DNA from 2 places in the Clostridium sp. HCP1S3_C6 genome. Region 2 is predicted to be linked to the other one. Evidence: predicted binding sites of a transcription regulator. Region 2 holds the regulator's gene; the other holds the start of a gene.
What was found. The regulator LexA, encoded in region 2, represses DNA repair genes until DNA is damaged. The targets are predictions, from matches to a motif close to CNAACANNTGTTNG.

Region 1 (4,214 bases), on a different contig from region 2:
TTTTTGTGATATCTTCTAGGCATAAAATTATCTCGGCATTTTAAATTAATACGTTCTTTTATAGTCGTTGATTTATAAAAAATTTTAAACAAATTTTCAAAAGTATTGTCTTTGTTTAAGGATAATATTTCTTTTGATTTATCCTTGCTTAAATGTGTAATGAAAGATGACTTTTTATCATATACTAATGCAATTTCACGGTTAAGATCATGTATTATAAAATTTTGATCAGAAAACCTTTCTGTAAAGTGATCAATAATTAAAGGAAGTATATTATAATCTGGTTCTATTTTTGAGTAAAAACTCAAAGGAGCAATTTCTTTAAAACGAACAAATTGCATGAAACGTTCAGCTTCAATATTTACTTTTTGGCAGTACTTATCAATTAGAATAATAGTACTATTATTTTTAGCTAAATTTATTGAAGTGCCAAACTTATAGCAAAGTTTAAGATATTTTAGTATTGTATTTTCACAAGAATCAATTTCACTAAGGTATGTTAGATAAATATTTTTAAGGACGGTATTATTAAGTTTTTTCTTTATACTTTTATAGACTCTAGTGTATTTGTCCATTTCTGTTTTAACATATGTAATTTGATTAAGCATATTAGGAATGTAATTTTTTTTATTTGTAATTATTACCTTATCTTTTATAGAGTATGCATAAAAGATGCTAGTAAAAAGCCCCTCAAAACTTCCATCATATATTAGTTCTTTAATATAATTATCCATGCTATTCTCCTTAAAATATATTTATAATTCGCCTGTTAAAGAAGAAGATTTATCTTCTAGTAGAAAAGATTTCTTTTCGTTAACAGATAAATCGTTGTTAAAAAAGCTTAGTTGTTCTATATTTTCATCAATATAATTTAAATTAACTTTAGGTGTAAGGGCTCTACGTATTTTTATATCATCAAATTCAACAGAGCCATAGTATTTACCTTTGCAGGTAATAAAATATTGTGCTCTTTTTAGGACTATTCCAAGTTTTTTCAAGTCATAAAAATCTAAAAATCCTACTTTCCTAGTAAGTATTATTTTTCTAGCACCTCTAACACCAATTCCAGGAACCCTTAGAAGAGCTTCATAGCTTGCCTCATTTATTTCAATAGGAAAATTGTCTAGGTTATTTAAAGCGTATGATGTTTTAGGATCAAAATTTATATCAAAATTAGGATTTTTATGGCTTAAAAGTTCAGAAGCTTTAAAGCCATAAAATCTAAGAAGCCAATCACCTTGATAAAGTCTATGTTCACGAAGTGTAGGAGGATTTTTTATAGTTGGTAGATTTTTATCTGTATTTACAGGAACATATGCTGAATAATAAACTCTTTTTAAATTCATTTTATTATATAAGTTTTCAGAAAGATTTAGTATATTTAAATCAGTTTCTTTTGAAGCACCTACAATAAGTTGTGTACTTTGTCCACCAGGTACAAATAAATTAGCATTTTTAAATTTTTTTCGTTCGTATTTGTTTATTGAAATATTATTTTTTATTGTTTTCATAGGAGATAATATATCTTGTTTATTTTTTTCGGGAGCCAAAAGCTTTAAGGATTTTGATGAAGGTAATTCTAGATTTACGCTCATTCTATCTACTAAATTACCAGCTTTTTTAATAAGGTCCTCATCACTGCCTGGTATTGCCTTTAGGTGAATATATCCACCAAAGTTATAAACTTTTCTTAATTTATAAACTACATTATAAAGCATTTCCATAGTATAATTAGGTGTTTTAATTATTGCGGAACTTAAAAATAAACCTTCTATGTAATTTCTTCTATAAAAATTTATAGTAAGGTTTGCTACTTCATCAGGTGTAAAAGTAGCACGATTAATATCATTAGATTTTCTGTTTATGCAATAAGAACAATTATATATACAGCAGTTTGATAAAAGAATTTTTAAAAGAGAAATACATCTCCCATCAGGTGTAAAGGAATGGCATATGCCAGATGCATGAGTAGAACCAATAGTATTTTTTGTGGTTTTTCTTTTTGAACCAGAAGAAGAACAAGATACATCATATTTTGCTGCATCAGATAATATTTTTAGTTTATGAGATATATCCATATAACAATCACCATACTTTTAAAATAATTTCTATATTAATATTATAAACAATTTTAAATACAAGAACAAGTGTTCGTATGCGGAAATATAAAAATATTCTGTAAAATTTAAAAAATATTGTACTACATATGAGTAGTATTGTATAATATACTTATATAAGAATTATACAATACTTTTTTTAAATGGGGGATGGGATTAATATGTATTTTTAGTGTATTGTATATATTTTTATTATAGTTATTTTATCCTTGTATAATTAAGGCATGTTACATAAATTATTATTAGCTTATACATATTAATTCTATCTTTATTTGTTATTAAGCATATTTTTGTTATAAAATTGTAATTTTGTTATATTTGCGTTATAATTTTTATTAATGAAGATTTTTTGCCTGTAAAATATGGAGGCGATATAAATAGGTACTCTAAATAAATTATCTAAAGAAGAAATGAATATAATAAAAATAATGTGGGACGTAAATAGAAAAATTACGCCAACAGAACTTATTGATATTTGTGAAAAGAAGTATGGAAAGCGTTGGGCTAAGCAAACTATAACTACATTACTTAATAGAATGATGAAAAAAGGTGTTTTAAGTGTAGAAAGTCAAGGACGTAATAGGTTTTATACAGCTATATCAATTAGTGAATACGAACAAAAAAATGCTAAAGATATATTAAATAATATGTATAATGGGTCAATTAAAAATTTTTTAGCTGCATTATATCATGATAAAAATAAAGTCTCAAAAAAAGATATGCAAGAATTAAAGGATTGGTTTTCAAATGAATCAGATAATATTTGAAACTATTATTAAAATAACTATTACAGGCAGTGTATTTTTTATTCAAGCATTTCTTTTATCTTTATTTACAAAAAAAATACTTTCTTCTAAGTGGCATTTTGAGGTTTCTAAAATTTGTATGTTTCTTTTTATAGCTCCTATAAGTCTTATTGTGGGTTCCAAATTATTTCCTAAAAGTGAAATTATGTCGATTTATAGTTTTGATATAGCTAATATTGCATATAGTTCATTTAATTATGTGAATTTATTCATAATAGTTTGGTTTATTGGTTTTGTGTTATTTCTTGTTATAAATTCCTTTAATTACTTTAGATTTAAGAGGATTATAGGTAAATTTGATTCTAAAGATCAAAAATTAGACGAAATTTTACAAAATCATGTTTTTAATGAAAATTATAAAGTTTCAATTCAAAGAAATTCTAATGTTAAGTCTCCTATGCTTATAGGTATAAGAAAGCCTGTTATAAGAATACCAGAGTATTTGAATGATTATGATGAATTAAATTTAATAATAGGACATGAGTTGATTCATTATAAAAGAAAAGATTTACTTATTAAAATTATAAATATATTTATTATGGCAATAAATTGGTTTAATCCACTTATATATGTAGTTAATAAAAATGTTAATAGATGGTGTGAAATATCTTGTGATGAACTGTTAGTAAAAAGTAAAGAAAAATTTGAAAGAAAATTATACGGAAATTTGTTGTTAAAGGTTATAGAAAATGTAGATAATGAGCAAATAAATGATACAGTAGTATATTTAGGATTATGTAGTGAAAGCAAATATATAAAAAATAGGTTGTATATCATACTAAATTCTAAAAAATCAAGTATTATAAGGAAAGTTTTTTCATTTATAATATTATTTACATTAGCTTTTGAATCTATTGGAATTAGTACATTTGCTACAACAAAAGCTACATATAAAGTAAAGTCATTTATGGGTGGTAATTTTTCTTATGATAATATGATGTTTAACGATTTTAATGTGATAAATAATAATATTACTAGTAGCGATGAATATGTTGAAATGTCAGTTTCAATAGATAATTCAACAGGAAAGATAGGAGAAATTAATAAAGATTATTAAAATATTTTTAGATATGAAAATAGGATAAGCTTAGCTTAATCCTATTTTTTAAAGTATTTCAAGAATTTCAACTGTATAACTAGAACCAGGAGCTTCCACAGTAACAATATCTCCTGCCTTTTTACCAGAAAGGGCTTTTCCAAGGTCTGATTCTATACTTATCATCATATTTTCTGGATCTAAATCCATTGTTGTAACAAGAGTTACAATTTCTTCTTCATCATCTTCTACAAA
Region 2 (4,214 bases):
TTGACCATGCTAAAATAGCTATTTTAATAGCTTTAAACAATATATTAAAATAAACCTATAAAAAGCTTGTATCTGGCATTTTTTATTGCTAGCTACAAGCTTTTTTTGTGTATTATTTTTACGTATTAAAATTTCCAATAAAGAACAACTTATATATTAAAGTAATTGCTATCTATTTTTATTATTTCATCAATAGGTATAATGCTACAATCTGACATATATAAAGTATGGTTAAATTTATCTATTTTTATTACATGACCATAACAAGTTACATAAGATCCACCAGATTTATTTTTATCTGTTTGAAAATACGTTATTTTAATTTCAATATGTAAGTGAAGATTTTGTGAAATTATAAGTAGTTTTTTGTTTAAGCTTTCTTTCATATATTCATCAAGTTCTATTTTTTTATTTGTTAATCTTGCAGTTTCTTTTATTGCAACATCATATCCATTTAGAGCAGCAAAAGGTGCAAATTGGGCAGCACGATTATAGGTTGACATATGTTTGTAATATGATGATTGATGATGTTTCATGTTAATAATATCATTATAAGAATTATTATCCAAGGTTGTATCCTCCATTTTATTCTATGCATTATGACCACCAATTTGGCTATTTCTATTTTTGGCAGTTGCACCTTCCTCTAAATTAATTCCTTTTAAAATTGAATTTTTTCCGAATTTTTTCTTGATACTCAATATAGTTTTTTGTATGTTTCTTTCATGTTCCAAGGCTAATTTCTCTTTTTGCTGTTTTTTCTGTAATTCTTCATAATTTGTAAATAGGTCAATTTGTTCAATGTTTTTTGATTCTATTGATAAACCTTCCTTCATAAGATGATTTGCTGAAATATTAATTCTTCTCACAAGGAGATTTTTATCAACAATCCTATCATATAGTTTCATCATTGTATCTATAATTAATGTAGTAGAGGAGGTTTGCTTTTTTATATTAGCTGTACCATGAGCATGTTTTGGAATTATTCTTCCATAATGATCTGTAGTAATAGCTCCATTGTACATATTTCTTTTATCCTCATTATTTAAGTTTTCAATATCATATCCTATAGTCAGTACAATCTGGTCAGTAACAAGACCTTTATCTACTAAGTCTAGAACTAATAAATCAGTCATTTCTTTAACAACTAATTTTGCTTTTTCAAAATTATAAGGACATTGAAGTACTTGTCCTGATGCTAAACTATTTGTTGCAGGTTTATATTTTTTTATATCTTCAATGGTGCAAGGTTCCCATCCCCAAGCATGGTCAATTAAAAGTTCAGCATTAACACCAAACATATCATACAATATTTTCTCGTTATAATATTCATTAGGTTTGCCTATGGAACATCTAGCAATATCACCCATAGTATATAAACCCTGTTTATATAATTTTTTTGCGTAGCCATTGCCTACTCTCCAAAAATCAGTAATTGGTTTATGATTCCAAAGCTTTCTTCTATAAGACATTTCATCAAGTTCTGCAATTCTTACTCCATTTTTATCTGCTTCAGTATGTTTTGCTACTATATCCATTGCTACCTTACATAAATATAAATTCGTTCCTATTCCAGCAGTAGCAGTTATTCCAGTTGTATCAAGTATATCTTGAATAATCATTTTAGTAAAATTATGGGCTGACATTTTATATGTTTTTAAATATGCAGTAACATCTATAAATACTTCATCTATTGAATATACATGAATATCTTCTGGCGCAATATATTTTAAATATATTTTATAGATCTTTGTACTATATTTCATATATAAAGCCATTTGTGGTTTAGCAATAATATATTTTAATTCTAATGATGGATTTGTTTTCAGATCAACATTATTAAATGATGAACCATTAAAAGTTTTATATGGTGCCCTCTGCTTTCGCATAGAATTTATTTGCATAGTTTTTTGAATAACTTCAAATAATCTTGGCCTTCCAGGGATTCCATAAGATTTTAATGATGGTGAAACAGCAAGACAAATGGTTTTGTTTGTTCTACTATTATCTGCAACAACAAGGTTAGTAGTTAATGGGTCAAGATTTCGTTCTCTACATTCAACAGAAGCATAAAATGATTTTAAATCAATTGATACATAGATTCTATTATTATCCATACTCATTCTTCCTTTTATATTTCTATATTATTAATATACCATAAGGAACATATGTTTGTATATGCCATTAGCTAATGAAATACGTATTTAATATAAACAAATTCTTATGTATGAGTTTTTAGGGGTTGAATTTAAGAAACAAGTAAAAAAACTTATGACTAGTAGTTTTTAATTGCTAGCCATAAGTTTTTTTAATATTTTCTATAAAGCCCTACAATTTTTCCTAAGATGCTACAATTAGGAACAATAATTGGATCCATTGTATCATTTTCAGGTTGAAGTCTAATGTGGTTTTTTTCTTTATAGAAGGTTTTTATAGTAGCTTCATTTTCTATAAGAGCTACAATAATGTCACCATTTTTTGCAGTGCTACATTTTTCAATAATAGCTAAATCGCCATTATTTATTCCTTTATTTATCATACTTTCACCAGATACTCTAAGCATAAATAATTCTTTATTATGACTTATGTAATCAAGTGGAAGCGGAAAAGTATCTTCTATATTTTCTGTTGCAAGAATAGGCATACCTGCAGTAACTTTTCCTATAATAGGTATATTTACCATTTCTTTTTTGTTTTCATGAAGTTCCACAATTTCTAAGGCTCTAGGTTTAGTAGGATCTCTTTTTATAAGTCCTTTTTTTTCTAATCTTTTTAAATGACCATGAACAGTAGAAGTAGAACTAAGAGAAACAGCTTCACATATTTCACGTACAGAAGGTGGATAACCTTTTGTTTCTGTATAAACTTTTAAGAAATTATATATTTCAGATTGTTTATCATTACTTCCCATATAATATTTTTTTACTTTAAAAATTAATTAAAGTAAAAGCTCCTTTCTAGTATTCTATTAATTAGAGTATACCATAACAATGATTATATATCAAACTTATGTTCCCATTTTCATAAGTATATTTCGTGTAAATAATTGACTTTTTTATTTTATTAAAGTGTAGTATAATAGCGTGTAAAGTTTTTTTAAGAGGTGACAACATGAAAAAAAACAATTTTTTATCTATTTTAGATAATGATAACAAAAAGCTTGATTTTAAAAAAGAATTTTTAGCAGGATTAACTACTTTTATTACAATGGCATATATTATAGCTGTTAATCCTAATATTCTTGGTGCTACAGGCATGGATGCAGGAGCTGTAGTTACAGCAACTTGTCTTTCAGCTGGTTTTGCAACTATTATTATGGGAGTATATGCAAATCTTCCTTTTGTTTTAGCTTCTGGAATGGGATTAAATGCTTATTTTGCATATACAGTAGTAATAAAGCAAAATATATCATGGGAAGTTGCATTAACAGCTGTTTTTGTAGAAGGTATAATATTTATATTATTATCCTTATTTAAGGTTAGAGAAGCTGTTGTAAATGCTATTCCAATAAATATGAAGCATGCAGTTACAGCTGGTATTGGCTTATTTATTGCATTAATAGGCTTTAAAGGAGCAAATCTTGTAGTAGCAGATGAAAGTACATTAGTAGCTCTTGGAAATTTTAAAATGCCTACAGTTTTAATAGCTCTTGCTGGATTTATAGTAATTGCTATACTTGAAAAAAAGCAAGTTAAAGGAGCCATACTTATTGGTATAGCAACTTCAACATTACTTGCATGGGGATATGCATTATATGATCCATATTATGCAAATGCATTAGGAATATACCTTCCACAAGGAATATTCAAATATGAAAGTATAGCTCCAATAGCAGGTAAAATTGATTTTAATTATATGATTAATCCTGAAACAGTCGCATCATTTATTAGTATAGTACTTACATTTTTATTTGTTGATTTCTTTGATACAATAGGGACTTTAGTTGGTGTTACATCAAGAGCAGGAATGTTAGATGAAAATGGAAAGGTACCACGTGTTAGTAAAGCTTTAATGGCAGATGCTATAGGAACAACTGCAGGAGCATGCCTTGGAGTTTCTACAGTAACTACATATGTTGAAAGTTCCACAGGAGTTGCTGCTGGAGGAAGAACTGGTTGGACAGCAGTATTTGCAGGTATATTTTTTATTTTATCAATGTTTTTATCTCCAATATTTATTGCAATTCCTTCTTGTGCAACTGCACCAGCTTTAAT

Region 1: the regulator LexA is predicted to act here: its motif matches at 2,141-2,154, upstream of ACTNAO_RS07495 (putative DNA modification/repair radical SAM protein).

What each region holds. Positions count from the first base shown of each region.
Region 1 covers NZ_JBQHRN010000016.1:22,321-26,534, reverse strand. Annotated here, with positions in the region: gene ACTNAO_RS07500 (TIGR03915 family putative DNA repair protein) at 1-734, opposite strand, end outside; gene ACTNAO_RS07495 (putative DNA modification/repair radical SAM protein) at 756-2,078, opposite strand; gene ACTNAO_RS07490 (BlaI/MecI/CopY family transcriptional regulator) at 2,495-2,884, shown strand; gene ACTNAO_RS07485 (M56 family metallopeptidase) at 2,865-3,980, shown strand; gene ACTNAO_RS07480 (GreA/GreB family elongation factor) at 4,029-4,214, opposite strand, start outside.
Region 2 covers NZ_JBQHRN010000007.1:51,172-55,385, forward strand. Annotated here, with positions in the region: gene ACTNAO_RS03995 (aminotransferase class I/II-fold pyridoxal phosphate-dependent enzyme) at 1-53, shown strand, start outside; gene ACTNAO_RS04000 (hypothetical protein) at 150-569, opposite strand; gene ACTNAO_RS04005 (Y-family DNA polymerase) at 591-2,117, opposite strand; gene lexA (transcriptional repressor LexA) at 2,309-2,911, opposite strand; gene ACTNAO_RS04015 (NCS2 family permease) at 3,112-4,214, shown strand, end outside.